DNA from 2 places in the Bacillus sp. ISL-46 genome. Region 1 is predicted to be linked to the other one. Evidence: riboswitches for the same ligand, from Rfam matches in the RefSeq annotation. Region 1 holds a riboswitch; the other holds the start of a gene.
What was found. A riboswitch is a leader RNA that binds a small molecule or an ion and turns the genes downstream of it on or off. The one in region 1 is predicted to bind cyclic di-GMP.
Positions count from the first base shown of each region.

Region 2: linked by a shared signal. The riboswitch ahead of J7E67_RS11890 (TadA family conjugal transfer-associated ATPase) and the one ahead of J7E67_RS23940 (anti-repressor SinI family protein) in region 1 are both predicted to bind cyclic di-GMP.

Region 1 covers NZ_JAGGQR010000052.1:21,578-38,271, reverse strand. Annotated here, with positions in the region: gene J7E67_RS24005 (polysaccharide biosynthesis protein) at 1-311, shown strand, start outside; gene J7E67_RS24000 (RNA polymerase sigma factor) at 399-926, shown strand; gene J7E67_RS23995 (aromatic amino acid hydroxylase) at 970-2,718, shown strand; gene J7E67_RS23990 (Bax inhibitor-1/YccA family protein) at 2,908-3,543, opposite strand; gene mscL (large-conductance mechanosensitive channel protein MscL) at 3,592-3,987, opposite strand; gene J7E67_RS23980 (LuxR C-terminal-related transcriptional regulator) at 4,060-5,562, opposite strand; gene J7E67_RS23975 (DUF6230 family protein) at 5,764-6,339, shown strand; gene J7E67_RS23970 (DUF6114 domain-containing protein) at 6,357-6,743, shown strand; gene J7E67_RS23965 (exocyst complex component Sec6 family protein) at 6,757-7,947, shown strand; gene J7E67_RS23960 (aminopeptidase) at 7,985-9,217, opposite strand; gene J7E67_RS23955 (DNA topoisomerase III) at 9,754-11,844, opposite strand; gene hutH (histidine ammonia-lyase) at 12,190-13,716, shown strand; gene J7E67_RS23945 (hypothetical protein) at 13,749-13,961, opposite strand; cyclic di-GMP riboswitch class I at 14,324-14,413, shown strand; gene J7E67_RS23940 (anti-repressor SinI family protein) at 14,444-14,575, shown strand; gene J7E67_RS23935 (helix-turn-helix domain-containing protein) at 14,680-15,009, opposite strand; gene map (type I methionyl aminopeptidase) at 15,289-16,038, shown strand; gene J7E67_RS23925 (DUF1128 domain-containing protein) at 16,075-16,299, opposite strand; gene J7E67_RS23920 (YtxH domain-containing protein) at 16,536-16,694, shown strand, end outside.
Region 2 covers NZ_JAGGQR010000017.1:48,253-64,946, reverse strand. Annotated here, with positions in the region: gene J7E67_RS11965 (M48 family metallopeptidase) at 1-229, shown strand, start outside; gene J7E67_RS11960 (IDEAL domain-containing protein) at 392-628, opposite strand; gene J7E67_RS11955 (competence protein ComK) at 821-1,396, shown strand; gene J7E67_RS11950 (YhjD family protein) at 1,418-1,783, opposite strand; gene J7E67_RS11945 (LCP family protein) at 2,055-2,990, shown strand; gene J7E67_RS11940 (TVP38/TMEM64 family protein) at 3,032-3,697, shown strand; gene lepB (signal peptidase I) at 3,687-4,241, shown strand; gene addB (helicase-exonuclease AddAB subunit AddB) at 4,411-7,893, shown strand; gene addA (helicase-exonuclease AddAB subunit AddA) at 7,890-11,684, shown strand; gene J7E67_RS11920 (spore germination protein) at 11,732-11,950, opposite strand; gene J7E67_RS11915 (spore germination protein GerPE) at 12,007-12,414, opposite strand; gene J7E67_RS11910 (spore gernimation protein GerPD) at 12,420-12,596, opposite strand; gene gerPC (spore germination protein GerPC) at 12,593-13,207, opposite strand; gene J7E67_RS11900 (spore germination protein GerPB) at 13,270-13,497, opposite strand; gene J7E67_RS11895 (spore germination protein) at 13,516-13,737, opposite strand; cyclic di-GMP riboswitch class I at 13,999-14,085, shown strand; gene J7E67_RS11890 (TadA family conjugal transfer-associated ATPase) at 14,219-15,523, shown strand; gene J7E67_RS11885 (type II secretion system F family protein) at 15,520-15,810, shown strand; gene J7E67_RS11880 (fumarylacetoacetate hydrolase family protein) at 15,924-16,694, shown strand, end outside.

The DNA of each region.
Region 1 (16,694 bases):
CACCTGCCCTATTTTTACAATTACTCTGGCCATTTTTCTTATTTCACTTTTTTATCATGCCGATGCAGGCCTTTTTGTTTGGACTTAATCTACTTAAAGAGACCTTCATTCATATTATTTGGTCGACGATCATCTCTTTTTCGCTCATTCTTTTGCTTGCAGCCATGCCGGAATGGAGAATGAATGGCGTTATTATTGGGATGAATACAGGCGCTGTTTTGTTGGCCCTCATGCATTATCTAACGATCTGCAAGAAAATTGGCGTCAGTATTTTTATGAAAGGCTTCATTCAAAATACTACTGAGCGATAAACTCCTGAGAAATTTTCTTTATAACTGTAGGGGTGAATGCTGTCAATTCCGTCTAATAGAACGTAGATCATTTTAAAGATGGAAAGGATGGAGAACATGCTTGCTGGAATTGTCCCATCATTTGAAGAAGTGGTTATGGAACATGGAAGATCCATTTATAAATATATTTTGTCTTTAGTGAAGCATAAAGAACTTGCAGAGGACATCTATCAAGAGGTATTACTCTCAGCTTATTTAGCATATCCTTCAATTAAAGAGCAATCTAAATACAAAGGCTGGTTTTTTACGATTGCAATCAATAAATGCCGTGATTATTGGCGGAAGGAAAATAAATCTAAGCAATTTTGGAAGGAAGGAGTTTATTCCTATTCAGCCTCATTCGAACCAAGCGTCATTCCAGAAGAGGAAGTCTTACATAAATTTTCTGCTGAACAGATGGCTGAAAAGGTAAACCTATTACCGGAAATTTACCGTTATCCTATTTATCTTTATTACTATCAAAATTTCTCACTCATTGAAATCGCGAAGAAAAGTAATCTGCCAATGTCGACAGTAAAAACAAGAATGAAAAGAGCGAAGGAGAGACTTCGCCCAAAAATGCAATCACTCGCATAATTGCTTCATCAAAGAATATTCTTTGCAAAGGAGAATGTTGAGGATGACAGGAAATGAAACAAAAAGGTCTCCGGTACAGTTACTTCCGTATATTTCAAAGCAATATTACAACCGTTATACGCCTATCGATCATGCGGTATGGCGTTTTGTCATGAAACAAAATCATTACTTTTTAAAAGATATCGCCCATCCTGCATATGTGAATGGCCTAAACGATTCAGGAATTAAAACTGAATCGATTCCAAAAGTAGATGACATGAATACCAGTCTAGCAAAAGTGGGTTGGGGGGCCGTCACGATTGCTGGGTTAATTCCTGGCACAGCGTTTTATGGCTTTCTGGCAAATTGTATTTTACCAATTGCAACGGAAATAAGAAAAATACAAAACATTGCCTATACCCCTGCACCGGATATGATCCATGAGGCAGCTGGACACGCGCCCATTTTATTAGATAAATCATATCGGGAATTTGTTAGGAAAATCGGCGAAATGGGAGCAAAAGCACTCTCAAGTAAAGAAAAGCTAGAGGTATTTAAAGCAGTTCGTCATTTAACAATTGTTGCCGAAGATCCAAATTCTACACCAGAGCAGGTTAAAGAGGCAGAAAGACTGGTAGCAGAAGCTAGAAAGAAGGTCAAAGGTCTATCAGAGGCCGATCAAGTTTCAAGGCTTTTTTGGTGGACGGTAGAATATGGATTAGTTGGTGACCTAAAGAATCCGAAAATTTATGGAGCTGGCCTACTATCATCAGTAGGTGAGAGTCAAAGTTGTCTGGCTGATGATGTCAAAAAGATCCCATTCTCAGTAGAAGAATGTATTAAGACACCATATGATGTCACAAAGCCGCAGCCGCAACTATTTGTTTGTAAGAACTTTGATGAACTAGCAGCGGCTATTGATCAATTTGCTTCTACCATGGCATTTCAAAAAGGTGGAACGGAAAGCCTAGAAAAAGCTTTGCAATCTGATAATCTCGCAACTGTTGTCTTCTCTTCAGGGTTGCAAGTGACCGGCACACTAACAACGATTTTGAAGGATGATAAAGGGGAAGCTGTTTATATCAGAACGAAGGGACCTACAGCACTATCGCTTGATCAGAAACAATTAGTGGACCATGGCAGAGAGACACATCATAAAGGCTTTGGGACACCAATAGGCAAACTTGAAGGAAAGATTGTAATTGAGAATAGCTCGCTTGATCACTTAAAGGATTTAGGCATTATTGAAGGAAACGAAGCAGTATTGAAATTTGAAAGCGGTGTCAATGTAAAAGGGATCGTGAAGACTATTTTGTTGTCTGCAGGTAAGCCGATCTTAATCTCATTTAAGGATTGCCAAGTAAAATTCAAGGGTCAAGTCCTTTTTGAACCATCTTGGGGGACCTATGATATGGCGGTGGGAGCAGAAATTACCTCTGTTTTTGCAGGCGCGGCTGACCCAGACGGTTACTTTGACTGGCCAGCAATAGAGGAAAGAAATGTTGTAGAGGAAACAGTAGTGCAGCAGAATTGGAATCAACTAGAAAAGCTATATGAGGAAATCCGCAGTTTACGTGAGAGTCCGGTGTGGAATGAACAGAGTTGGTCCAGCTTGGAAAAAGTAATATCAACCTTGGATCAGCAGTACCCCAATGAGTGGTTATTGAGGCTTGAAATACTAGAACTCTATAAGAAGCACAATGGCAGCCATCCCAACGTTAAGCGTATAACTGAAATGTTACTGAAAAAAAACTGGGAAAAATCAATAAAGCAGGTGATTCAGCGCGGATTCACGTTAATATATAATAGCTAAAAGCAAAAGGAGCTTGGATACCCAAGCTCCTTTCTCATGCTGTCTAGCTCCAGCGCCCAGCGGCTAGTGGACTTCGCTCTCCGCCCTACGATAAGTCAACATCGGTTCGCTCCGCTCACCGTGTATTCTTTATCTCAGTTGGAGCGCTCCAGTCGATACGCCGCTAAACGGGCGCTTCCGCTTTCCTAGTTAATCCTTGCTCGAAAGAATCCCCAAAATACGAAGGATGCTGACGAAAAGGTTAATAAAATCCAAATATAAGTTCAATGCCATCAATGGTACTTCTTCCGGTCTTACACCGTAATGCTTCATTCGGCTGAAATCAAAAAGAACATAACCGCTAAACACTATCACTCCAATAATTGAGAAAGCAAGCATCCCTGTGGAGCCTAATGGAAAGAAGATATTAAAAATGGAAATGGCCACTAATGCAAGCAAGGCAGCAAGCAGGAATCCTCCTAAAAAGGAAAAGTTTTGTTTTGATTTAGTCGCATAAATAGCAACACCTGTAAAAACAACCGTTGTACTGGCGAATGCCATAACAACCACGTTAGCACCTGCTGTAGCTAAGTAATAAGCTACGATTGGATAAAGGGTTATTCCAGATATAAATGTAAAAATGTATAAGAATGAATAAGAAATCGCCTTTTTGCGTCTGAAAAAAAAGGCAACCATGAGCATGACAAATTCTAAAATGGCTAATGGCATAAATAGGCTAGATGGAACAAATACTCCTGCCATTGTACCCAAGAAAGCAATCGCAAGCGAAAGGGCAAATGTTCGTAAAACAGATGGCAAAAATTCAGTAGATGTTTGAGTATACAAATTTTTCACCTCAAAAATTATTTATTACTAACATATACGATGATATGGTCAAGATGTTTCATTTTTTCTTAAAAAATCTTTATCTTCTTTTAATAAATCGCGAATTTCTGCTAAAAGCTCTTCCGTTCGGTCCACTTTCGCAACAACCGCTGCTGGTTGCTCTTTCTTATTAAATCGGTTAAGAAACTTCACAAAGAGGAAAATGGAAAAAGAAATGATTAAGAAATCAACGACTGTTTGGATGAATTTACCATATGTTAATTTACCATAGGCAAGATCAGAAAAATCAAAATCAACGCCTCCAATGATTACCCCAACTAAGGGCATAATTATATCGGCGACAAGAGAAGACACTATTTTTCCAAATGCTGCACCGATAATAACCCCGACGGCTAAATCGATGACATTGCCCTTCATGGCAAATTGTTTAAATTCACTCCACATAAAAAACATCCTCCAAGCTTTTTTCTTAATTGTACATTGTAACCTTCATCACATATAATAGCAAACCATGTATTATGAAATTAAGTTCATCTTAATCGCCTTTACAGCTGCATCAATCCGGTTTTTTGCAGCTAATTTTTGGATGATTATAGAAACATAATCACGAACCGTATAGCTGCTTAGATGAAGAATCGATGCAGCCTCGTTGATAGATGCACCCTCGGCGATCAATTTTAAAACCTCTTTCTCACGTTGTGTTAAGACGCCATTTGAGTTCCCAAATTGTTGAAGTGTCTCATCTCCAATAGAGTAAAGTAATTCCCCAGCATAATGACCAAATTTTATTAATGTGGCCAAGGTTTGAATAGAAACTTCAAATTGAGACTCTTCCCCTTTGTCCAAAAGGGCAATACCGATCAGTTTGTTTTTTGTTGGAACAAATATTGGTAATACCACTAGTGACTTTAATTTATATTCCTGGACATATTTGTTCGGTAACACTTCAGCAGCATCAGCAAAATAAAGGGGCTGAGAATGATTTAATAAATGTAAATATTTCTTTAGTAAGGGGATCTTAATTAATTCTTCCCTAATCTGCTGAATAGTGGGATTGCTTACATTATATCCAGAAACTCCGACTCCTTTGTCCTCGTAGTGATTATACATAAATAGGGCACAGCGATTAAAGGGCATATATTCGACTAAGCCCTTAGTTATCGCCTTAACCGCCTCATCCGCACCTCGGGTTCGTAACAAGTGCTGTAAGAAGAGTAGTGATGCATCTTTCCATTCCATCTTACTTTCAAGATGATGTAGTTTTAGCTGGCGTAAATACATCCCTCTAATAAAGTCAATTTCATGATTGCTGACTGGAAAGTCTTCACGTTGCAGCCCGATTAACAGGGTGTCATTCAAACAAGGGATTTGTACAATGGAAGCCCCGTCGCTTCCTGTTCCTAATAGTCTAGCAATTGCGGTTGATAAGTGGTCTATTTGATTAGCCTTTAAACCTTTGGACATTTCAATTAAAGGGCTAGCTACTTGAGTTAGTTCAGAACAGACCACACTATCCACCTGATAATCATCCTGTCCCTTATTAATGACAGCTATCCAATCCATTGGAATGACGTTAGTAGCGATAATTGTTTTTACCCATTTCTCATTCCGATCTTCTATGTCTTGTGTTAACAATGTCTGGTCAAGTATTCTCGAAAAAAAAGATTGGACTGCCTGATGATCGAGAAATGTGGAAGCTTTATTTTCAGATAATAGCCTGTGAAATATATTTTCAATCGTTGTTAACAAAAATATCGTCTCGTTTTCATCATATTTGGTGGCGAAACGATTTTTCCATTCAGAAAGCAGGGAAAGGATGAAGGAGTCTACACTAGGGATTTTATCGTTAAATACTTGTTCGAAGGCAATCTGGATGATGACAGTAAATTCATCAACTAAACTGTCCTTTCTGTATTTTAATGTGGATAGAACTTCCTTCCATTCTTTCATGAATGGTTCACTAAGCCCGATAAGAATAGATAGTCCCTTTTGTATAAGCTGCTCCACCTTGTGCTCCATGTTGGTACCACCTCCACCAATATCCGTTTTTATATTCTTCGGTGGAATATTTTTCAATATGTCCGTAGTAGTAATCCGTACCCGACATTTGACGGGGTACAAGTTTTAATACGATATATTTCGTGATTGTGGTGGTGAAATAACCGTAGTAAGGTATTAAAAAGAATATTATTATAAAATTCAGAAAGTAGGAGGGTGTTTATGGAAAGTTCAATTCAGCTTGTTGAGGGGATGACAAGTAAAAGAGTTTTCTGGTCAGCTTTAGGGTCGGGAATTCTGGTATTAGCGCTGTTATTAGTCTCATTTGGAATCTCGGGGGTAGCATACGCTGTCCCAATTGCTGGTGTGGGTGACTTTTATGTAGAGTTTGATAAATTGGAGGGGAATGGCTACACCTTTTTTCCAAAAATGGGTGAAACAAGCAGCGAAGATTCGGCTCCACAAGGCACAAATTTAATAGAAAATTTGACAATTGATAATTTGCAATTATACAAGGATTTCAAGGTTGGCGGGCAATGGATTCGAGTCAAGATTACGGCCTCCAAACCTGTACAGATTACCGGATTACAACACGATGCAGGTCTTATTGAAGCGGATGCAAAATTCCAAAACTTAGCGCTAAAAGAAAATCATAGCGATGATTGGCAAAAACAATTCCAACAAACCTCATCGAAAATTACCTTAGAGCATGCAAAGCTGAAAACACACTATCTGTTTCAGAAAACGATTAATATGAACGGGATGAGACTGACAGTTGAAAAGATTAATAAGAAATAAGAAATGGAGGAAAATAGATGAGATTTACTAAATGGCGAAAAAGCCGGCCGCTGTGGGGTGCTTTGATCACAATAATCAGCGGAGTCATGATTTTATGGGTGCCATTAAACCTGTATTTAAGTACATTCCTTCCAGGGTCGATAGCTATCATAGGCTTACTTTTTGGCGGACTACTTACATTGATTGGAATTGTGGCCTTATTCTTTCCTAATGCTTCTAAAATTCTAGGAATCTTTACTATTTTTCTATCCATACTTTCTGTTATTGGAGCATTAGGTGGGTTCCTTATTGGCACGCTAATTGGAATTATCGGCGGGGCATCGCTGATGGCATGGCGGCTTGGACCAGTGAAAGTAAAAGAATCACCCCCAACTGATCTAGAAAAAACGGCCCAGACTTTCTAAAGGAGATCAAAATATGTGGTTAAGCAAGCTGATCTTATTAAGCTTATGTCTCCCGTTGATAATTTTAACAATTTTCACTAATGGTGGAGCAGTAAAAGCGGAAGAACAAACTACAGATGGTTTTGTAATTGAGGCAGACCGAGTCGTTGGTTCGGGTATGACTGCAAACATTATTAAACAAGATACCTCTACAAATAGTGGTAAACTAATGCTGCGGTTTCATTATAAATCCGCAATCATTTATGGAATGAAATTAACCAAGCAGGTAAATTCCCCAAAGGGTCCTGTAAGTATTAGTTTAAAAGCAAATGGACCTGTTAGTGTAAGGAATATGACGGTTGATACATCGGCTATTGTGTTTAAAGGGGCTTGTGTAAAGGCATCAGAAACTGTTCCAGAGCTTGGGATGGAGCAGGTGGTCATGGTGGCTCATTTTATGGAATCCGAGAATATTATTATTAAGCAGTTAGTTCTTAATACGGTTTCCGGTCAATCATCTGCACCCAAGCCAGGAAGGTTGAAAATTATTCAAGATTTAAGCTCTCTTCCACTTCATCAATTGGATAAAGAGCTTGATAAAATTTCTAGTGGACATATGCCTCTCACGTGTGAAGAGGGTTCCAAAATAGTGGAGTCATCTGATGCGATTGGAAAAATCACTGAACCGGTTGAAGATGTGATTGAAGTCATGACCAATCCATTGAAAACGGTTCCAAAACCATTGGAACCGATAGTAGACCCATTCAAGCCAATAGTGAAGCCTTTAGAACTAGTAACAGAACCACTTGAGCCAGTTTTGAAACCGCTCGAGTCTGTAACAAAAAAGCTTGAGACGGTTTTGAACCCACTTGAGCCTGTAACAAAGTCGCTTGACCCAATTGTCAGCGGAACTACGGAAAAGGTGGAACAGATTGTAAAATCCGTTTGTGAACAAATGGAGGATGCAAAGGGAGTAATCAATAAGGAACTGGCCTTGTCTCTAATTGATGAAGCCATTGAAAAGAAAATATTATTGAGTAGTGTCTGCCGAGGTGACACATCACTGACAAAAAAACTTCAAAGCTGGGAAGAGGGTTTATTAAAATCACTCGGTCTTATTGATTTAATAGGAAAAGTCGTACCTGAGGATCCAATTGAACAGTTGAATAAAATGCGTGAAAAAGTTGCAAAGGAAAAGGAGGGAGCCATTATTTTTTCACCATAGAAAAAAGAGCAGGGAGCCTGCTCTTTTTGTGCATAGATTAGAAAGCCCAGTTTCCGCCTCGGAATACGGGTTCTGTTTTTCCATCAGCAGTAATTCCATCGATGTCCATCTCCGTGGAACCAATCATGAAATCGACATGGGTAATACTTTCGTTCAGACCGTTCTCTTTCAATTCTTCGGAAGACATTTTCTTGCCGCCTTCAATACAAAAAGCATAGGCACTGCCGATCGCTAAATGGTTTGAGGCGTTTTCATCAAACAATGTATTGAAGAAAAGGACATTTGATTGGGAAATTGGTGAGTTATATGGTACAAGTGCGACCTCACCAAGATAATGTGAGCCTTCGTCTGTATCGACAAGACGCTTAAGGATTTCTTCGCCTTCTTCTGCTTTTACCCCAACAATTTTTCCATTTTCAAACGTAATCGAAAAGCGGTCAATAATATTTCCACCATAGCTTAAAGGCTTGGTGCTAGCAACTGTACCATTGACACCTGTTCTATACGGAACAGTGAACACTTCTTCGGTCGGCATGTTTGCCATAAACTCGAAGCCTTTTTCATTCTTACTGCCTGCGCCCACCCAGATGTGTTTTTCCGGAAGTTCAATCGTTAAATCTGTACCAGGAGCAGTGTAATGAAGCTTTTGGTATTTTTTTTCATTTAAATAATGAACTTTTTCATGAAGGGTTTCATCATGTTTTTTCCAAGCTTCTACTGGATTTTCAACGTCTGCACGCACGGCTTTGAAAATCGCATCCCAAAGTTTGTTTACTTGGTTTTCAGCAGGCTCATCTGGGAAAACTTTAGCTGCCCATGCCGGTGAAGCAGCTGCGATAACAGTCCAACTTACCTTGTCTGATTGTGCAGCCTTTCGATATTTCGCCAGTGCTTTTCCTGCAGCTTTATTGAAGTTGGCAATCCGTTCTGGATTCACGCCTTTTAGCAAATCAGGGCTAGTGGAAATAACCGACATAAAGGCAGCACCTTGATCTGCTAGATCTTCCATTTCTTTGGCACGCCAAACAGGGTACTCAAGGAAAGCCTCATCGGGAGCTAAGTCATATTTTGTTCTCGTAACGGTATCGTCGTGCCAGTTAACGATGACATTTTGTGCACCAGTTTCGTATGCCTTTTTAACAATCAGACGAACAAAATCGGCCGCATCTAAGGTGGCGTTAACGACTAAGGTTTGACCTTCCTGAACATTTACGCCAACCTTAACGGCTAGTTCAGCATATTTTTCAAGTTTTTTTTGAAATTCACTCATATGTACGTCTCCTTTTTCCGAATCTTCCTATATTGTAGCGTTATTAATTGGAAAAAGAAACTAATAGCTATGAAGCAAGAGCCCGTCTTATAAAAACAAAAAAGCAGTAAAGATTCTCATCTTTACTGCATCTTGCTGCCGTACACTTTTATATTAAAATAAACACCTGCGGAAAATAGGACTAAAAATGTAATAATTCCTGACAATGAAGTTGGAGCCATGAACTGGGATAATTCCATTGTTTCCACCGCCCTAATAATATTAACTTTTGTAAGTTAATTATAATACAAATTAGGCAAATGTGAACATTTTAGTACAATTTTATATGAATTATTGACCCTTTTTTACATCTATGTTCCTATTTTTTGCTTTTCAAACGAATAAAACATTACCCAATACATCCCAGCACTTGAAAGAGCAAGAATCGCTATGACGGAAAATGTCCAACCATAGTTTTTGATCATACCATCATATTATCTAACTGGAAGAACATACAACAAAAATGGTAAGCACATGGATTGTGCTTACCATTATGGTTAGTCTTGATTTTTTAAGGCTTGTTTCAGTAAATCACCTAAGCTTGTTCCAAAATCCTCCTTTTGCGTATATTTCTGGACAAGTTTTTGTGCTTCTTTCTTATTGACAGCTTTTTTCTTGTCTTCTGCTTTTTCAACCACATTGCAACGGCGGCATTGGAAGTAGGCGCCTGCCTTCCCATCATGAATCTCCATTTTTTTATGGCACTGTGGACAGCGGCGATTGGAAAGCTTCGGGTCCTTTCTTTTCCGGTAAGAACACTCAGGACTTGAGCAAACAAGAATTTTCCCATCCTTTGTATTTCTTTCCTTTAAGAATTCATTGCATTCCGGACATCTAGAACCAGTTAAATTGTGGGCACGATAGGATTTTTCACTTTTTTTAATTTCGGAAACAAGTTGCTCTGTTTGACGGCGAATTTTTTGTAAAAAGGCTTTTGGGTCTGCCTTTCCTTTTGAGATTCGTTCCAGTTCCTGCTCCCATTTGGCCGTCAGTTCTGGTGACTTTAATTCATCATTGACAAGGTCAATTAGTTGTTTGCCTTTTTTCGTTGGATGAAAGCGTCCATTTTGCCGTTCAACGACTTCTGTTTCCACAAGTCTTTCAATAATTTCAGCTCTGGTTGCTGGGGTTCCTAAACCAAATTTCTCCATTTGAGCTAGAACATCCGCTTCAGAATAACGATGCGGTGGTTCGGTCCATTTTTGGTTGATGGAGCTATTTTTTACCGTAAAGGACTGACCTTGGGCTATTCTTTGCAGGCCTGTTACAGCATGTTCGGTATCTTCTTTTCCTAAGACTTTCTTAAAGCCCAAATCGATAACATTCGTCTCTTTTGCTGTAAATGTCTCACCTTCGACCTTGAAGGTAGCCTGAATGGTTTCATATTCATAAGCAGGTAAAAACAAGGCTAAGAAACGTCTGGCAATGATATCGTATAGTTTTCTTTCGTCTGAATCGAGCTCACTAAGATTCAGACGTTGTTCCGTAGGAATAATGGCATGGTGATCCGTTACCTTTTCATTGTTAAAAACGCGTTTGGCAAGCACAATACCCCTATTTGCAAGAAGAGGGCGGACTTCATCTCTATATCCAGAAGCCATTCCTTGCAGGCGGTCTGTCATTGTGTTCATCATATCTGTTGTTAAATAGCGTGAATCGGTTCTTGGATAAGTAACCAATTTGTATTGCTCGTAAAGACGCTGTAAGACGGTTGAAGTCTTTTTTGCAGAAAAACCAAATCGCTTATTGGCATCACGCTGTAGCTCTGTTAAATCATAGGGTAGAGGCTGCGGCTCTGATTTTTTCTTTCGCTCAATTTTTTCAAGTGCAGCTTTTTTCCCATTGATATTCGATTGGATCGCTTCCGCTTTTACTTTATCGAAAATGCGCTTTTCATTGTCTCGTTCCCAATCAGTTGAAAGCGGGCCGATTTCTGACCGAATAGTCCAATATTCCTTTGGTACAAAGGATTGAATCTGCTGCTCACGCTCAAGAACAAGTGCAAGCGTAGGGGTTTGAACCCGACCTGCAGATAGAGGATCCTTGTATTTGGTGGTCAATGCTCTTGTCACATTTAGACCAATTAACCAATCCGCCTCTGCTCGGCAAACTGCTGAATGGTAGAGGTCCTCAAACTGTTTGCCTGGTTTTAATTGTTTGAACCCATCCTTTATAGCCTTATCTGTTTGTGAAGAAATCCATAATCTTTTTAAAGGTTTGTTCCAGTGGAGCTTTTCAAGAATCCAGCGGGCAACCAGTTCGCCTTCACGACCTGCATCCGTTGCAATGATGCATTCGTTAATATCTTTCCGTTTGGATAACGCTTCAATGGCACGGAATTGATGGTTTGTTTGCTTCATGACCATCAAGCCCATTTTTTGTGGAATGATCGGTAAATCTTCCAAATTCCATGTTTTATATTTCGTGTCATAATGCTCGGGCATTTTTAATTCGATTAAGTGTCCAAGGGCCCATGTGACAATATATTGATTGCCTTCCATATAGCTTTTATGTTTTTGATTGCAGCCAAGGACACGAGCAAGTTCACGAGCCACACTTGGCTTTTCTGCAAGTACGAGAGATTTCATAATTACTCCTTTCGGGTAAATCCAATTTGACCTTTTTATAGTATAACGGAACTTTCCTTTATTTTAAATCGTTGTAGCTCATACGCCGCTAAACCGGCGATTCCGCTTTTCATTATTATCGTACTAAAGTGTTATCGTGCTAAAATTCAGAAAATTAAATTGACAGATAAGCTTTTCATCACATACAATAATTAGCAATAAGATAGTTAAAGAATGGAATGATCCCATGTGGCATCTAATAATATTCGATCAATTAATCATAAAAGAGGCTGGACTCCAAATCAAATAGATTCGGAATCCAGCCTCTTTCTTTATTATACTACAGTGGTAGAGGAGAGGGACAAAATGATCACACTTACAGGTGGAAGCTTAACATTAGAGCAGATGAAAGATGTATTATATGGCAAGCAAAAGGTTAATGCTTCAGACAAGAGTATGGAAGCCGTCAAGAAGAGCCGTGAAGCAGTAGAAAGAATTGTTTCAGAATCAAAGGTAGTTTATGGAATTACGACTGGATTTGGAAAATTCAGCGATGTACTTATCGATAAGAGTCATGTTCAAGACCTGCAACTTAATTTAATTCGTTCCCATGCGTGCGGGGTAGGTGAACCTTTTCCGGAAATTGTTTCTAAAGCCATGGTCCTTCTTCGGGCTAACGCACTACTAAAGGGCTTTTCTGGAGTCAGACCTATTGTCATTGAAAAGTTATTAGAGTTAGTGAATAAAGATATCATTCCTGTCATCCCACAGCAAGGTTCCCTTGGTGCGAGCGGTGATTTAGCCCCGCTTTCTCACCTTGCCTTAGTTCTAATTGGGGAAGGAGAGGTATTTTACAAAGGTAAGCAAATCGATGCTTTTGATGCGCTCCAGTTAGAAGGAATTCTACCCGTAACATTGGAAGCAAAAGAAGGTCTAGCTCTAATTAATGGTACTCAAGCGATGACAGCAATGGGTGTTATTGGTTACTTGGAGGCAGAACAGTTAGCACATGAAAGTGAGCTGATTGCTGCAATGACAATGGAAGGGTTAAACGGAATTATCGATGCATTTGCAGAAGAAGTTCATGTCGCAAGGGGATACAAACAGCAGATTGACACAGCAGCGAGAATTCGTCGTTATTTAGGCGATAGTTTATTGACAACACAGCAGGGCGAGTTACGGGTTCAAGATGCTTATTCTCTCCGCTGCATTCCACAAGTTCACGGGGCATCTTGGCAGGCCTTGGATTATGTGAAAGAAAAATTAGAGATCGAAATGAATGCAGCAACGGATAATCCATTAATTTTTGATGATGGAGAAAAGGTGATTTCTGGGGGGAACTTCCACGGACAGCCCATAGCTTTTGCGATGGATTTTATGAAGATTGCCGTAGCGGAACTAGCAAATATCTCGGAAAGACGAATTGAAAGATTAGTTAATCCACAGCTAAATGATTTACCGGCTTTCCTAAGTCCTGAACCTGGTTTGCAATCGGGTGCAATGATTATGCAATATGCGGCAGCAGCGCTTGTTTCAGAAAATAAAACACTCGCACATCCTGCCAGTGTCGACTCGATTCCCTCTTCCGCAAATCAAGAGGATCATGTAAGTATGGGAACAATTGCTTCTAGGCATGCTTATCAAATTATCCAGAACGCACGCAGAGTTATCGCAATTGAACTAATTTGTGCCATGCAGGCGGTTGAAATTCGCGGGATCGAAAAAATGGCATCTTATACCAGGGGGTTTTATGATAAAGGCCGCGAACAGGTAGCTTCGATTAAACAAGACAGGGTGTTTTCCAAGGACATCGAAAAAGCAGCTAATTGGCTTAAAGCAGTTGAATTTTCACATTTTATTAGAAATTTAAGTGTGGAAAAAGGCGAATTCTAGGGATATAAAAAGGCGTGAAGTGCTCACGCCTTTTATTCTGTCTGGTCATTTAGTAAACGAGCAGTATCTCCTCGATATTCATCCTCATCTTCCACTCGATTTTTAAAGGCTTCCCTTACCACTAAAAATTCTTCGTCCCCAATTGCTTGTTTCGCATGCTTTTCTGTTAAACTGTCTTTTGGAAAATTACCTGGGTGGTTTTTCTTTTTATGTTCAAAATGTTCTCCACGTGCCAAATTCAACACTCCTTTCGTCATCAAAAGTAGCATTCCCTGATTGGAGTGAAAATAATTACTATTAAAAAAGAAAAAGCTGTCTGAAAGTGGAATCTATAAATAGATTCACTCTTCACCAGCTTTATCTTTCGGGGGATCTGGTTTACACATGCGGTCTAAGACATACCCAGCAGGGGTTAAGCTGTAATTGGGATATTTTTGTAGATGTTTGGCATAATTTGTTAGAAAGAAATGTGTGAAAATTAAAATAATACGACAAATTACAACACCCTACTAAAATAGCACTAGATATAATATCAATGAGGATTAAGTAAATCGACCTATCACATAAGAACGATAAGCTAATACAGTCATACTTAAGTTGTATTAGTATCAGAAAAAGGCAAACCTGTTGAAAAGCAGGGACGCAAAGCCGAGGATCTAAGGCAAGTATGACTTGTTACGATGGCCGGGCTACCTGGAATACACAATGTATTTTAGGAGTGAGAAAAATGGTTATTACAAAAAGTGAAGTAGAAGTAATCGATCAAGAATGGATGGAACTCATATTAGAAGCAAAAGACTTGGGATTATCCATAAAAGCAGTTCGTGACTTCCTTAGCCAACAAGAGGTTATGAGTTAATCACGGAACGACAGTGTACATAAATAAAAAAAGCATTCTACAAATGGGAGTATTTGTAGAATGCTTTTCTTTGTTCAAATTGAAAAAGACCTTTTCACAGGTTATTATTTATCGTCGTTTTGATTAATACGCCACTTGTTAAATTCAAGAAAATCACGAAATTGTTCTTTGGAAACACCAGAATTCATTGCATCTTTGACAAGATTCATCCAATCAATGTCTAATTCCGCTTTATTGACTTCTTCATGTATTAAATGATCAATAGGTATATTTAAGACAACTGCAATTTTTTCAAGAAACTTTATAGAAGGATTCTCTTGTTTGTTATTTTCAAGGTTACTTAAATAAGATTTTGCCACGCCTGCTTGAGCAGCAAGTTCGGAAAGTGACATTTTCTTTTCTAAGCGGAATTTTTTTACGCGATCACCGATCATAATTCTCACACACCTAATTATTATTCACTTTACATTAATTCTATCAAAAAGAATAGAAAAGTACCATATTAAGAACAAAGGAATATGACAAAAATATGAACTTCGAGAAAAAGTTTCACCAATAAAGTATTTTTGAAAAATTAACAGGATAGGGTTAATATTAATATTGTTGCCAATAGTGGTCAATTGTATAATTCACTAAAAGGATGGCTTTTAGACGAATAACAATTTTGAATATTATACATAAAAATAAACAAAAAGGAAGGGGACCCTCCTAAAATGATTGTCCTTAAATCACAACGTGAAATTGAAGCAATGAAAAAGGCAGGAGAAATACTTGCAGCTTGTCATAAAGAAATTGGAAAATTAATCAAACCAGGTATAACCACTTGGGAAATCGATGAATTTGTTGAAGGATTTCTTAAGAAAAATGGAGCAACACCAGAACAAAAGGGTTATAAGGGTTATGAATATGCAACCTGTGCAAGCATAAATGACGAAATATGCCATGGCTTCCCAAGGAAGGAGTCTTTAAAAGATGGGGACATTGTGACAGTGGATATGGTTGTCAATTACAATGGTGCCTTGGCTGATTCCGCTTGGTCCTACGCAGTAGGAAAGGTATCTGAGGAAACCGAACGTTTATTAAATGTTACAAAGGAAGCACTCTATAAAGGGATAGAACAGGCGATTGTCGGCAATCGAATCGGGGATATCGGGCACGCAATTCAAACCTATGTTGAAAGCGAAGGTTTTTCTGTTGTTCGAGACTTTATTGGTCATGGGATTGGAGCAGTGATACACGAGAAGCCGGATGTTCCGCACTACGGACTGCCAGGAAAAGGCGCAAGAATTAAAGAAGGTATGGTCTTTACAATTGAACCCATGGTTAATGTAGGTAGATACCAAACGAAGATGGATAACAATGGCTGGACGGCAAGGACCATTGATGGGAAATATTCAGCACAATACGAACATACACTTGCGATTACAAAGGATGGACCTGTCATCTTAACTGAACAGGAATAAAAACAAACCCGTTATGTGCAATAACGGGTTTTTAGCTTATTTTTTTCGGAGGCTTCCAAGCTCTTCTACTAAGGCCTGCATTTCATTAGGACTAAATGAATTTTTTCTAAGGACCATATCATAAATCTCTTTTAATTCCTCGTACATTTCTTCATCAAAATGCGAAGGTTTTATGGCTCCAAGGTTTAAAACCTTTAGCTTTTCCTTTATTTGCTCAATCATATATTCGACATTCTCAATTGATTTTTCTGATAAGTTCATTTGGGTCACCCTTTCCGCGAATTATTATGTCCATCTTTTCATGTTGAAAATTATATGTCAATAAAAAATTCCTAGGAACGCCCCCAATTTAATTTAGCCAAAAAAATGGATAAAAGTATCAGTTGGACTTGCGTGGCCATCCTCTATGAAGCAAAATAAATAAAAGAGGGTTTTGGTATTATTATCATCGGGTATTATTGATGATAATAATAATTAAGATTAAAGGAGAGGTTAACATGACAAAGAAAAATCAATTTTGGCGCGGAATGTTACTTGGAGCACTTGCTGGCGGGGCAATCAGCCTTTTAGATAAACAAACACGTGAAGTGATGAAAGAAAACGTACAAAAAACCACTACTAAGGTTACCTATATCATGAAAAATCCAGGAGAGATT
Region 2 (16,694 bases), on a different contig from region 1:
ACTGACGAATTTTACTTCTCGTTATCAGGAAACACGCGCTGACAAATATGCGATTGAGATGACCAAAAATCCAGAAGCAGCGATTACTTCTTTTCAGGAATTAACCCGCTCTGGATTAAGTCAAGTAAATCCACCGCTATTGGTGAAAATTTTCCGCTATACCCATCCTTCAATGCTTGATAGAATTTCAATGCTTGAAGATTATGAAGTTAAACATAGGAACAAATAAATACAATCCATGGGAAGGCTGAGACATTTTGATATGTCTACAGTCTTTTTTTTTACAAAAATATGTTATTTGACGAGCCTTCGTCCACTTACATTTCCTATTTACGTGTTAGAGAAATATACAATAAAAAAGCCGTCAATCTATGACGGCTTTAACAAAATTCTACGTTCCAAATCGTTTGTTGATTTCATTGAGCTGTCCGGATAGAAGGAGGAATGACTTTTTGTCTTGACAATCAATGGCCACATCAATTTTCTGTAATAATTTTTCTTTTTCTACTTTTAGTTGAATTTCGGACAACAGCATTTCGATGTACAAATCTTGGACGAAGTTCTCCTTCAGACGATTTCGTTTCATGGCTCCTAGTTTCATTAATTCCGTGTATGATTTTTCATTCATGAAAATCACCTCTGTTGCTTTTTAAAATTATATGGTTTTTTTTGAAGAATATCATTAGTTTTTATAATTTTCTGATAAATATTTCTTTGACATGAATTTTGTGAATAAATTAGGAACAATTCAGAAAAGTGAGGGAATTAAAAACCGGTAGTGGTAAGATATGGTGGATAATATGAAAAGGAGTTGAATGGGTTGAAGCATCCTCAAATCGAAGAATATGAGATAAATACGTGGACGATGTTTGTAGAACCGGTGACATATGGAGGGAAAATTTATTCACGTGCAGTAGAATTGGAAGATGAATTCTTGTCACCCTTTAAGCCATTGGATATCATCAAAAAAGGCTGCGTTTATTTTGGTGTTGATTACGAAAGCAGGAAAAAGGGAACAAGACAACTAATTGGCTATTCTCGAAAAATCCCAATTGTTATTGAACCAACTAACCACATCTATTTTTTTCCTACCGTATCACCGCTAACTCCTGAGTGTATATGGATTTCACTTGAGCATGTGGAGTGTTATCGTCGCGTTTCCTCTAAGAAAACGATGATTATTTTCCGCAATAAGCAATCTCACATTTTTCCAGTTCCAATTGGTACAATTGAGGGGCAAATGTTAAGAACCTCATTACTAAAAACAAAACTTTTGCAAAGAATAGAAAGTAATGGGAGAAAGTTATTTTATCAGCCTAACGGGCCCCAGTCGTTAAATGCCTTGGAAAGATCCCGTGAATATGATGCTGATTCCCATTCAAAAGACCCGAAATAAAGGGTTGAATTTTCTTAACTATTAACGGGACAGATGTTTTTTTAATAAATAGGCCTCCATTAATTCTTGGACTTTGTTGCGGATTCTTGGATTAAAGTAATTATGATTTTCTTCATAGCCTTTATAAATAAACCTGTACAACGTAAAAGCATCGTCCCGTTTTGTTTCAATCACCTGAAGTTTATTCTTTTTCATATATAGTTTTACCTCAGCAAGTTCCCTTTGGATCTCCTTCATCGTTTCCTCAATCAAATCCAAATATGGTTGTTTTAATTTAAACGGGCTATTTGCAACTACAGTTAAATCCCTGTTTAAGATAATTAGAACCATTGGTAAATACATAGCCTTTTCCATTATGTCTCGATCATCTTCGGGGATTCTAGTCATTTTTTCAGTCACACCTTTCTAAATTAAACGAACAAACGTTCTTCTTTATTTTACAAAAAAGAACCGTCAAAAGCAATAGGACTTTCCATTTACAAAAACCCGTCATTGGGCGAGTTTTATTTATTGAAATGTTTAGTTGATATATGAGAAAGTTTTTATTAATAGAAGGATATCTGATAGGGGAAAATGAATTAAATGAAGAAACCCTGAGAAAGAAAAAACAGTTATAAATTTAGGAGAATAAAAAACCTGGATGAATAGGTGATTAACAATGAGATCTGATAAATATCAAACCAAGAAAAAGAGAAGATGGCCATCCGTTTTACTTGTCTTCTTACTGCTAATAGGTGCAGGGGCAGGTTATGCTTATTATCAATACAAGCAGGGCGTTAACCAATCATTAAAAAAAATGAATAACAAAGCATCAAATGTTGTCTATGCTTTCGAAGGAAAAAAGGATCAGTATGGGGGGACAAATATCCTCGTGCTTGGTAGTGATGCTAGAGGAAAGGAAAAATCTCGGGCAGATACAATCATGATTGTTCATTATAATGAAGACAAAGGAACATTTAAACTAACTTCTATTATGAGGGACAGTTACCTTGAGATTCCGGGACATGGACAGCATAAGGTTAACTCCGCATTCGCACGCGGTGGTCCAGAATTAATGAGACAAACGATTAAGCAAAATTTTGATATTGACCTCCAATACTATGTCATTGTGGACTTTCAAGGATTTGTGCAACTAATTGATGAAGCATTCCCCAATGGTGTAGAGATCGATGTGGAAAAGAAAATGTCAAAAAATATTGATGTCACTTTAGAACCAGGTCTGCAAAAATTAAATGGAGCAGAAATGCTCGGGTATGTCCGCTACCGTCATGATGCGATTGGTGATTTTGGAAGGGTAGAACGTCAACAAAAAGCGGTTAAGGCCATTGGGGACCAATTGATGGGCCTCCAAACGATTCCAAAACTCCCGAAGCTAATTGGAGTTGTCACGCCTTATGTGAATACAAATATGAGCACTTCCGACATAACATTTATGGCTAAAGATTTCTTTTCGAATGATCGAGGAAATATCGATACGTTACGGATTCCTGTTGAAAATAGCTATTCCGATGCTCGAATCTCAGGGGAGGGAGCCGTATTAGAGATCGATGTCGAAAAAAATAAAGAGGCACTCCATCAATTTATTACAAAGTAATCATAGGCACAGCTAATTAGTAAAAAATGAGGAGAAACCGGATGGATATTGAATCATTAAAAGCATGGTTTACGCTTGAACATATTATGAGTCTTATTCAAGAATACCGAGCTCTTGGACCCATACCAGGCATATTGCTTATTGTCATTGAATCATTCTTGCCATTTCTCCCATTGTTTTTATTTGTAATGGCTAATGCCAGTGCCTTTGGACTTTGGTTAGGATTTTTGTATTCATGGCTTGGAGCCTGTATCGGGGCACTGCTCGTATTTTCGCTTATTAGAAGGTATGGGCAAAAAAGGTTATTATCCTTTCTACCTAAGCACCCTCAAGTCCGTAAGCTAATGGACTGGGTAGATCGTCATGGGTTTGGCCCACTCTTTCTACTGCTTTGTTTTCCATTTACACCCTCGGCAGTTGTTAACATTGTCGCTGGTCTTTCCAAAATTCGATTTTCCCAATACATGCTGTCCGTTTGTATTGGGAAAATGGTGATGATTTTCACGATTAGTTTTGTTGGCTATGATATTCAGTCATTACTGACGAAGCCTCTTCGGACTGTTGTAGTATTGCTTGTTATTTTCATTCTTTGGTATGTTGGTAAAAGAATTGAAGGCAGAATGAATAAGGGCACGGAAACTGACCATAATGGTGAAATAGATAGAAATTATAAGCAGGAGAAACGGAGGAGCTTTAATGAAGATTGAATGGAAAAAGGAAGGCATGGAATGGGCAAAGGCTTTTGCGATTGGTATCATTATTTTTGCTTTTATTCGTACATTTTTCTTTTCAAATTATGTGGTAGAAGGCGAATCGATGATGCCGACGCTACAGGATGGTAACAAACTGGTAGTCAACAAGCTTGGTTATCAAGTCGGGGAATTGAACAGATTTGATGTCATCGTTTTTCATGCCAATGAAAAAGAGGACTTTGTCAAACGTATTATTGGGCTGCCAGGGGATAAAATTGAATATCGTGATGATCTATTGTTTATAAATGGGCACAAGTATGAGGAGCCATTTTTAAATGTTTATAAACAAAAATCACCTGGAATCAGGATTACTGGAGATTTCAGTTTAAAGGAAATAACCGGTGAAAATATAGTTCCTGATGGGAAATTGTTTGTCCTTGGTGATAATCGATTAGGTAGTTGGGACAGCCGCCAATTCGGTTTTATCTCAGCTAGTCAAGTTGTCGGCAAAGTTGATTTACGTTATTGGCCATTAACTGAAATGGACGTCCATTTTTAGATGAATAGATTAAGGGAGGAGCACGATGATTAAATCGTGTTTTTTTCTGTCATAAAATTACCATTTCTGCCTCTAATCTGTTTTATGGCAATACAAACGTTTGTGCTTGTTTTATGATAGAATGAGAGATATGAAGTTTATGAGTGGTTGTGGAAAGCGAGGTTTTTTCATGTCATTAAGAATGGTAATCGGGCGGTCAGGAAGCGGAAAAACAGCTATGTTCCTTGATGAAATAAAGGGGCGGCTTGTGGAAAACCCAGATGGGACACCGATCATTTATATCGTTCCAGAACAGATGACGTTTTTATCTGAATATCGCTTGGCAACTGACCCAGCAATTAGCGGAATGATTCGTGCCCAAGTCTATAGTTTTTCCCGCTTGGCGTGGCGTATCTTGCAAGAAACAGGCGGGATTAGCCGAACACATTTAAGTAGTGTCGGGATGAGTATGTTAATACGCAAAATCATCGATGAGCAAAAGGAACAACTAAAGCTTTTTCAGCGAGCTGCAGATAAGAATGGTTTTATCCAGAAGCTTGAGCAAATGATAACAGAATTTAAACGTTACTGTATTAGGCCAGAGGAGCTAATTCAAGGCTCATCCTTATCGGGTGAAGATACCAATGCCTTAAATGATAAACTTCAAGATTTAGAAATGATCTATAAAAAGTTTGAGGACGAAGTATTTGGTAAATATATCGATTCGGAGGATTACTTTCAACTCCTATCCGAAAAAGTATCCTTCTCTTCGTATTTAATAGATGCAGAAATATATATTGATGGTTTTTATAGTTTTTCACCGCAGGAATATCAAGTAATGATCGAATTGATGAAACATTGTAAAAACGTTTCAATTGCATTGACGACTGATCACCTCTCGATTGATTCTCCACCGGACGAGCTTGATTTGTTTCGCTTATCAGGTGAGACTAGTTATTCTCTCTATGATTTAGCTAAAGCTAATGGTATTGAAATCGAGCAGTCTGTTGTTCTAAAAGAACAAAGAAAATGGACAGAGCCGTCTTTAAGTCATTTTGAAGAAAAATTTGATGCCCGGCCTGCAGTATCATATGTTGGTGAGACAAAAATTAATATTTGCCAAGCCGTAAACCGTAGAGCTGAGATTGAAGGGATTGCAAGAGAGATTCGCCAATTAGTCAGGACAAAGGGATACCGGTACCGGGATATCGCTTTATTAATTCGAAATGGCGGGGACTATCATGAGATTGTTGAACCAGTTTTCGACGATTATCAGATTCCCTATTTTATTGACCAAAAAAGAACGATGCTGAACCATCCATTGATCGAATTCATTCGCTCAAGCCTTGAAGTCATTAATTCCTACTGGCGCTATGAGCCGGTGTTCAGAGTGATCAAGACAGAATTGCTATATCCCCTACAAGAAAAGCCAGCAAAAATGCGTGAGAAAATGGATAAACTAGAGAATTATTGTTTAGCTTACGGAATTAACGGAAGTAAATGGACGAAAAAAGAGCGTTGGAGCTATCGACGCATTCGAGGACTGGAATTAGAGGTAAACTCGCAAACAGACCTTGAAAAAGAAATGGAACAAGAGTTAAATGAATTAAAGCTTATGGTAACTGCACCCATTTTACGGTTATCAAGACGTTTGAAAAAAGCGGATTCAGGCCGAAAATTTTGTGAAGCCATCTATTTGCTGCTAGAGGAATTGGATGTCCCAACAAAGCTTGAAAAATGGAAAGCAGCTGCCGAAGAAAAAGGTAATCTTGTAAAAATGCGGGAGCATGAACAAGTATGGAATGCCGTGATTGATCTCCTGGACCAATACGTTGAAATTCTAGGGGAAGAGCAAGTCACATTAAAGGCGTTTGCTGCTGTTTTAGAGTCAGGATTTGAATCCTTACATTTTTCACTTATTCCGCCGGCACTTGATCAGGTACTGATTGGGGATTTAGAAAAATCAAGGCTAAATGAAATCAAAGTAGAATTCGTAGTTGGTGTTAATGAAGGAATTTTGCCTGCAAAAATATCTGATGAAGGAATCCTCTCTGATGAAGACAGGGAAATGCTCCTAGCAACAGGTGTTAAAATCGCACCAAGCAGCCGGACACGTTTGCTGGATGAAAATTTTCTTGCTTATAAAGCTTTTACAGCACCATCAGAAGCCCTTTATGTTAGTTATCCACTTGCGAATGATGAAGGAAAAGCGTTAATTCCTTCTTCGTATATTAAGAGAATAAAAGATATGTTTCCTAATGCTAATGAGCTATTTTATGTGACAGACCCATCACAAGTTTCGGAGCCCAGTCAACTAGGCTTTATTTCAAATTTTACAACGACGTTATCTTTCCTTAATGCGCAGCTTCAATGGAAAAAGCGAGGGTACCCCATTTCAAATTTATGGTGGGATGTATATAACTATTACCTTGGAAGTTCGGGAAAGGGCAAAGCTCAAAAAGTGTTTTCAAGCCTTTTTTATACAAATTCAGCCGTACAGCTCTCTAAAGACTCAGCGGATGAATTATATGGTGAGGCCATTCAAGCCAGTGTTTCTAGAATGGAATTATATAACTCCTGCGCATTTTCTCATTTCGCTCAGCATGGACTAAAGCTTCGTGACCGGCAAGTGTTTCGTTTGGAGGCTCCGGATATTGGGGAGCTGTTTCATGCGGCACTAAAGCAGATTGCAGATATTGTTAATGAACAAAACCTTTCTTGGGCCGAGCTGTCGAGGAAACAATGTGAAAACCTTTCTAAGGAAGCGGTCAAGTCACTAGCCCCTAAACTGCAAAACGAAATATTGTTAAGCTCAGAGCGCCATCATTATATTAAACGGAAATTGGAGCAAATTATTACACGCGCTTCTGTCGTATTAAGTGAGCATGCAAAGGTAAGTGGATTCTCACCGATTGGTTTGGAATTAGGCTTTGGACCCAATGGAAAACTGCCGCCACTAACATTTTCACTGAAAAATGGAAAGAGAATGGAATTGGCCGGAAGAATTGACAGAGTCGATCAGGCAAAAGCGGAAGACGACAGCGTCTTTTTACGAGTGATTGATTATAAATCAAGTGAAAAAGATGTCAATTTTAGCGAAGTATATTATGGACTTGCCCTGCAAATGTTAACCTACCTTGATATTGTCATGACCCATTCGAATGAATTGGTTGAGATGAAAGCTAGTCCTGCGGGTGTCCTCTATTTTCACGTCCATAATCCATTCATTAATACAACTAAAATGCTAACGATTGATGAAATTGAAAAGGAAATGATGAAAAAGTTTAAGATGAATGGATTAATGTTAAGCGATCAAAATGTGATCCGGCTTATGGATCAAACACTTGAATCTGGTGATTCGCATATTATTGCCGCAGGAATAAAAAAGGATGGAAATTTATCCAAAAAATCCAAGGTTGCCAGTTTATCGGAATTTGACGATTTGAAAACGTATGTCCGGAATTTATATCAGAAAACAGGTAACGCCATTATTGATGGTCAAATAGACATTGCTCCTTATAAATTAAAGGACAAAACACCTTGTACATTTTGTTCTTATAAATCAGTATGTCAATTTGATGAATCAATTGAAACGAATCAATTCCGGGTTCTCACACCCCACTCGAAGGAAGATGTTTTAGAACTAATTAGGAAGGAGGTACGTCAATCTTGAGAAATTTCACCATACCGCCTAAGCCAGAAGACGTGACATGGACAGACGACCAATGGAAAGCAATTATGGCAAAGGATCGAGACATCCTAGTCGCAGCAGCAGCAGGTTCGGGAAAAACGGCTGTCCTAGTGGAAAGAATGATCCAAAAAATCCTGTCAAAAGAAGACCCGATGGATGTCGATGAATTATTGGTGGTGACCTTTACGAATGCATCAGCTGCAGAAATGCGCCATCGGATTGGGGAAGCATTAGAAAAAGCCATTGATGAAGACCCGTGGTCGCGCCATTTAAGAAAGCAACTGAGCTTATTAAATAAAGCATCGATTTCAACACTTCATTCCTTTTGTATGGAAGTGATTCGAAAGTATTATTACTTAATCGATGTCGATCCTGGATTTCGAATTGCCGATGAAACAGAGGCACAATTAATCCGAGATGAAGTGATGGACGAGTTGTTTGAAGAAGAATACGGGAAAAAAGATAATGAGGCATTCTTCAACTTGGTCGATTCATTCACAAGTGATCGAAGTGATGCCGCATTAATGGATATTGTACGATCGATATACGATTTTGCTCGCTCCAATCCCTTACCAGACCAATATTTAAAGTCAATCATTCGTATGTATGATGTTTCAGCTATTAATAATCTAGCCGAACTCTCCTTTATTCAGGCACTTCTTTTTGATATTGAGTTGCAACTAGAAGCTTCCAGAGAAATGATTAAGCGGGGATTAGAAGTAACAAAGCTCCCTGGCGGACCTGCACCGAGAGCTGAAAACTTTTTAGATGATTTAAAGATGATTGATACTCTTCTTCTTGCCAAGCAGGACTCATGGGAAACTCTATATCAAGCAATGCAGACCTGGTCTTTTTCACGGGCAAAGCAAGTGAAAGGTGACCAATATGATAAAGAGCTGACAGAAAAGGCCCAAAAACTCCGAGAAAAAGCGAAGAAAAAAATCCAAGATATCAAAGAAGAGCTATTTACGCGAAAGCCTGAAAGTTTTTTACGTGACATGGATGAGATGCGGCCGTTAATAGAAACGCTAGTTCATATTGTCAAAGAATTTTCTCTGCGGTTTGAAAAGGTAAAAAGAGAAAAAGGGCTTGTAGACTATGCAGATTTAGAGCATTACTGCCTTGCAATTTTGACAAAGGAAATCTCAGCAGAGGGAGAATTTCTTCCATCCGAGGCTGCACTCGCTTACCAAAGGCATTTTAAAGAGGTCTATTGCGATGAATATCAAGACACAAATATGGTCCAGGAAACGATCCTAAAGCTTGTAACTAAAAAGGATGAGTTGAATGGTAATATGTTTATGGTCGGAGATGTTAAGCAGTCGATTTATCGCTTTCGTTTGGCTGAGCCGAACCTTTTCTTAGGCAAGTATAATCGCTTTAAAGCCGACGGAGATTCTACGGGACTACGTATTGATCTAGCAAGAAATTTCCGAAGCCGAAAAGAAGTGCTCGATGCAACCAATTATTTATTTAAACAAATTATGGGGATTAAAGTTGGTGAAATCGAATACGATGAGGCGGCAGAATTGCGTGCTGGCGCACCGTATCCAGACGATGAGCCCTATCCGGTAGAACTTTTGCTTATTGATCAAAATGCACAGGATAATGGGTCACCTGTAACGGAAGGCGAGACAGAGGTGTCAGAACTAGAAGAATTTGATGCTATCGGGCTTGAACAATCCCAACTCGAAGCGAGGATAATTGCTTCTAAAATAAAAGAACTAGTTGCAAGTGGAGCACCTGTATATACTACAAAAACGAAATCCAATCGGCCACTTATGTATCGGGATACAGTCATCCTGCTCCGTTCAATGACTTGGGCTCCGCAAATTATCGAAGAGTTTAAGCAACAAGGGATTCCGATTTATGCTAATCTTTCAACAGGGTATTTTAATGCAACCGAAGTGGCAATTATGATTTCATTACTACGAGTTATTGATAATCCCTTCCAAGACATACCGCTTGCAGCTATTTTACGCTCACCCATCGTTGGGTTGAACGAAGAAGAACTATCAATCATCCGCATTCATCAGAAGCGAGGTTCCTTTTGGGAGGCTGTTACCGCTTTTTGCAAGAGTAAAGAAGCCAAAAATACGGCTGAATTTTACGAAAAGCTGCGCCGTTTTTATGACTTTCTAGCAGAGTGGCGCGGGGTGGCAAGACAGGGTTCGTTGTCTGAGTTAATTTGGCAGCTCTACCGTGATACCCAGTTTTATGACTTTGTCGGCGGTTTACCAGGGGGAAAACAGCGCCAAGCTAATTTACGGGCATTATATGACAGAGCTAGACAATACGAACAAACATCGTTCCGTGGGCTGTTCCGGTTTCTTCGTTTTATCGAGAGAATGATTGAAAGAGGGGACGATCTTGGTGCAGCAAGGGCACTTGGTGAGCAAGAAGATGTTGTTCGGATTATGACCATCCATAGTAGTAAAGGACTTGAATTTCCCGTTGTATTCATGGCGGGAATGGCACGGACTTTTAATATGGCTGATGTTCGGAAACCATATATGCTCGATAAAGAATACGGATTTGCATCTAAGTATGTAAATGCGGAAAAAAGGATTTCTTACCCATCCTTACCGCAAATTGCTTTTAAGCGAAAAAAGAAAATGGAGATGCTCGCGGAAGAAATGCGCGTGTTATATGTGGCGATGACAAGGGCGAAAGAAAAACTTTATTTAACGGCTACGCTTAAAGATGCGCAAAAAAAAATAGACCAATGGAATGAAGTTTCCTCCCATATAGAATGGTTGTTAAAGGATTATGAGCGGGCAGCAGTTTCAAGCTATATTGACTGGATTGGACCAGCGCTTGTTCGCCATCAGGACGCCAATGAAATAAGGCTTAGTAGTACGGGAAATGCCCTTGTTCCTGAAGAAATTACAAGTCATCCTTCTTCATGGAAAATTTCTCTAATAAGTGCAGAAGAAATCAAGAAGACGGAATTAGAAATCGGAATGAATGAAGACCAATTTCTTGAAATGGTCCAAAAAGGGGAACATGTCCCAGCCACGTCGCCATTTGATGAAGAAATTAAGTTACGCTTAGACTGGGAATATTCCTTCCCAAGTGCCGCAGCCCATCGCTCCAAGCAATCCGTTTCTGAAATGAAACGCCAAAGAGAAATGGCAGATGAACAAAGTGGGACGGACCTTGTGAACCATGTGAATCACTATAAAAAGTCGATAGTTAAACGCCCAAAATTTATGCAGGAAAAGCAATTAAGTCCAGCTGAACGGGGGTCTGCCATGCATATGGTTATGCAGCACGTAGATTTAACCAATTCAGTTAGTCAAGAATCTCTCCAGGAACAGTTAACATGGATGGTAAACAACGAATTGTTAACCCCAGACCAAGCAGAAGTCATTGACAAAAATTTAATTGTTCAATTCTTTCATTCAGATTTAGGGATTAGATATTTTAACGCAAAAGCAATCAACAGAGAGGTTCCCTTTACCCTTTCCATGCCTGCTCGTGATGTGTACCCCACTTGGAAGGATGAAGAAGAATCTGTTTTTGTGCAAGGGATCATTGACTGTGTCTTTGAGGAAGAAAAGGGTCTTATTTTGGTCGATTATAAAACGGATCAAATTTCCGACAGGTATAAAGGTGGGTTTGATCAAGCAAAGTCCATACTTGAAAACCGTTACAAGATGCAAATTAACTTATATACAAGAGCAATTGAACAAATATGGAAAAGAAAGGTCACAGAAAGGTACTTGTTTTTCTTTGATGGAGCACATATTTTGAAGGTTGAAAAGGATTAAACGAACAAAAAATGACATAGACCATTTAGGCTGGTTTATGTCATTTTTTAATTATTCCCGACAATTGGCTGGTCAATTAACTTGGTATCAAGAACATTGGTTCCACTTAATCCGGAATTCGATACGATAAATCCACCAGTATTAAATGCACCTGAACCAGCATTTGTCTTTGAGGTGCTCTTTGGAGAGATATACACGGTATCGCCAAATTGCACTATACCTCCACTTACGTGAACGATTTGGACAGGACCAATAATCGCTGGCATGACAAACATCCTTTTTTAGTATATTCCCGGCATTTCCCTTAACGTAACTTATGCTTTTATCTTTGTCCCTGTTCTTCTACTTCTTCTTCTTTTCTAGGAATAGGAAGTAACTGTCGAATATGCTTAACTCTAGCCTCCATGGAAACATGGCGGCTGTTCCCAACGTGTAAAAGGGAAGATGAAGATATCCCGATAATATCAATTTTACTTACCTTAATTAGTGGGTTTGGATTTTGACGGGAGTATGAGAAAGGTTCATCGATAGGTAGAAAAGGAATAGGTTCGGAAAAGACTCGATAAGAGGATAAATTCCCCTCATTTCCATAAAATACGTCAGCTTCCCTTTGGACAGCGAGTGCTCTTGAAAGTCCATTAATGATACAGGAATCCCCTAGCTGTACCGTAGAGGAAAAAGAGGCAATCTTAATATTTATAGTGTCTACACAAGAGGTTCTCTGCAACATGATGGTCACTCCGGTGATAGGGGAACAAACGGGCCTATGATTAACGATTCTGCAGGGGTATCAAAGGTTGAGGCCAATTGAATCGTTTCCGTATCTCCCACCATTACTAACGATGAGCTTGCTACCCCAGTGATTTTTATGTTTTGGACAAAGAGTTCTCGGTTATAAACCTCGAAGTTCATTCTGTTTTCATCCCTTTCATATTTTCAGGTAAATTGCTGAAAAAAACAAATACCCCATTTTGAATTTCCTTTTTTAATGCTTCTATAACTAAATCGTCCGAAGGCGCATTTTCAAAAGAGCGGCTGCCAGAGGAATGGGCGTTTATATGTTGTTCAATCCTGATAGGAAGCTGTTTAATGATGTCTTGTTTTATGAACGATAAATATTCATCATTCGGTTGAACGGTTAATTCCCTTTGGGCATTTTCAACTAATTGAGGTAAATCCGTTTCTAAATATCTGTAAATAGCTTCCTCGATTTTCATTGATCTTTGCATTTGATCCTTGGGTGATATTGGTGTGGTTAAGGATTGATTTTGTACTGCGAAGTCCTCGATTCCTGATAATTCGGATGGGTTTAGACCTATGTTTAATGTTCCTTCAAGCGTCTCAACTTTCAATTGATCAAATTTATATTCAATTTTATCAACATGGATGGCCTTTTTTTCATTTAATTGTTTGATATCTTCTTTCATTTTTTGGAGAGCGTTCTCTAAAGTTAGAATTCGCTGCTCCTGTGCTTGAATACACATCTGCAGCCATTGAAGATATTGGGAATAATCCTGATACATGTAATCACCTCACAATTATTTCGCCAATAAGTTTATCAATTTTTATATGATAGGGCGGCTTACTAATCCTGTTCTCTAACAGCAGCTTGTAATGGTACGGCTGGTGTCCCTAATAAAGTCCCTGAAGGTTGAATGGATTGCGGTGCGGGTTGTGAAAATCCACCGGTATTATATAAATGAGCTGTTGGTTTAATAATCCCAGCACTGCCTATTTGTAGGACGGAGGAATTGGTAATCCCGCCAATTTTAATAAAATTAATCTGAATGGACTGCTGGATATAGAAATTCATTTGAAAATCACCCATTCATTAAGCATTAAGTGCAATTCCTTGATCGTAAACATCTGAATCATTGGTATTTGTGGAACTAACATTATTATGGAGCTGTAAGCTATCCCCTGTGTTAAAGGAACCAGCACCGGAAAAGGTTTTTGCAGTAGAAAATGGCATAATTTTATAAACATCTCCAATATGGAAAACAGAACTGCTGCCAAGTGTAATGACCTGTGCAACTCCAACAATCGCTGGCATTTTCAACACCCTTTTTTCATAGTATCTTCTACATCCTATGTATGGGCAAAGGTAATGTGATTGATTCGCCCAAATAAATTGGAAACAGAGGTCATTTAAGTTTATTTACACTTTTATTTATTTGTTTTTAGGGGTATGAATGAAAAACAGTTCAATTAACCTATGATTTACCACGCAAAATGATAAAATAGTAGGATATCAGATAAGGGTAAAACGTTCTATTATGTGATTAAGAGATCAGTCGGAAAAATAAACACTGAGTCTCGATAAAGGCAAAGCTGATGAAAATCAGTGACGCAAAGCTACAGGGGCTAAGGTGCATTTGCACTAAGCCAGCCAGTTACCGAAAGATCAGGGTGTTTCATAATAGATATTCTATGTCTGCATAGGTTTTCTATGTATATATGGTTGTTCTATGAATTCTATCCCCCCCTTTGGTAAAGGTGGGGCTATTTCTATTTCACGGAGGTGAAAATTGTTGATGATACCTTTAATGGACGAGGAAAATGAAAAGGCGAAAAAAGCTAACAAACATCAGGAATTAAAGAATGTTCTTCATAAGAAAATTTTGCAAGAGTTAAAAGAGCAAGAAATTGAGGAAATCATTCCAAAGTTTGACGGAATGGCAGTCGAAATAATAAAAGAAGATGAAGAATTCCGTGGGCAAATTGATCGAAAAAAAGTAGATGATGAGCTAATCAACGACCTAACTGGTTTCGGACCAATTAATTCCCTTCTTTTAGATGAAGATGTTTCAGAGGTAATGGTGAATGGACCCAACCAAGTTTACTGTGAACGAAAAGGGAAGTTGGTGTTAACGCCAGTTCAATTCCGAGACAATGAACATGTCATGAGTGTAATAGACAAAATAGTTGCCCCACTGGGACGGAGAATAGATGAAAGTTCTCCAATGGTAGATGCCAGGCTTCCGGATGGATCGCGTGTTAATGCTATCATTCCCCCCTTGGCATTAAATGGACCAACTATAACAATCAGGAAATTTCCAAAGGATCCCTACCAGATTGAAGATTTGATTAACTTTGGAACAGTCACAGAAGAAATGGCTATCTTTCTAGATGCTTGTGTGAAAGCACGGTTAAATATGTTTGTCAGCGGAGGAACAGGATCTGGCAAAACAACCACACTCAATGTTTTGTCAAATTTTATCCCAGATGATGAAAAAATCGTAACTATTGAGGATGCAGCCGAGATTCAATTGGGACAAGAGCATGTGATATCCCTAGAGTCACGTCCGCCCAATATAAAAGGTAAAGGAGCCATCTCCATTAGAGATCTTGTCAGGAACTCACTACGGATGAGACCAGACCGCGTTATTATCGGGGAAGTACGTGGAGGAGAAGCGCTTGATATGCTGCAGGCAATGAATACGGGACATGATGGTTCATTGGCTACAGGGCACTCAAACAGTCCAAGAGATATGATTGCTCGGTTGGAAACAATGGTTCTTATAGCTGGTGTAGATTTGCCGATAAAAGCACTACGTGAGCAAATTGCTGGGGCGATTGATGTGATTATACAGCAAACACGTTTGAAGGACGGAACAAGGAAAATTGTCAATATAACTGAGGTACAAGGAATGGAAGGAGAAATTATCGTTCTCCAAGATATCTTCTCTTTTAAACAAGAAGGACTTAACGCAGAAGGAAAAATCATTGGAAGGCTTGTACCTACCGGTGTCCACCCTAAGTTTTATGATCGTCTGGAGGCATCAGGGATTCACATTCCGTCGTCCGTGTTTATAGAAAATGAGGAGTGGCGGCAATGATTGGACTGCTCCTGATTTTTTTCAGAGATAGGCTTGATGTAGATATTGTTAGAGCGTTTATCAGTAATGTTTTACAAGCTGAAAAATTAGGAATCGGCATGGTTCGAGTGCTCCGAGTTCAATCCAATGAAGTCAGAGAACAGAGAAAGCAACGGGCGGAAGAGACGGCTATGAAAGCACCAATCAAAATGCTCTTTCCGTTAGTTCTTTTCATATTTCCAAGTTTATTTATCGTTTTGTTAGGACCGGCAATCATCCAATTTATCGATGCTTTTAAAAATAGTTAAGGGCTGATTCCCTTTTAATTAGGGATCGGCCTTTTTTGATTCTTTATATTTGTTCGGTTCATCTGTTTCTTTTACTATATAAAGTGTAATTACTATAAATTGAGGTGAAAACGATGAAATTTGTAACAGTAGAACATAATCATGAAACATTTGTTGGTTTAGTAGACCCAGATGAATCAAAAGTAATTTTATTAAATCCTGCTGAAGAAGCAAGGATAGGTAAAAGAAGTTTCCCTTCTTCAATGCAGGAATGTATCGATTTAGGAGAAAGTTTTATCGAACAAGTCCAAGTTTTGTATGATTGGGTAATTAGTGGTACACATGCTGCGTCATTATACGTCCCCATGGAAGAGGCAACCTTGCTAGCTCCTATTCCAAGACCAAACAAGAATATTTTCTGTGTAGGAAAAAATTATGCAGAACATGCGATTGAAATGGGAAGTGAAGCAGATATCCCGGAACATGTAATGGTCTTTACGAAAGCCCCTACAACGGTTATTGGACCGAATGAAACAGTCCTAAACCATCAAGATGTAACAAATCAACTTGATTATGAAGGGGAGCTAGCTGTCATCATCGGTAAAAAGGGAAGGGCGATAAAAAAAGAAGAGGCCCTCGACTACATTTTTGGTTATACCATTCTGAATGATGTGACCGCACGAGACTTACAATCAAGACACAAGCAATTTTTTATTGGTAAAAGCTTAGACACTACCTGTCCGATGGGACCATGGATTATCCATAAAAGTGTGATTGAAAATCCAAACCATTTACATATAGAAACTAGAGTTAATGGGGAAGTGAGACAGAACTCAAATACAAAGAATTTTATTTTTCCAATTGAGGAGGTTATCTCCGTTCTTTCAGCCGGAATGACACTTGAA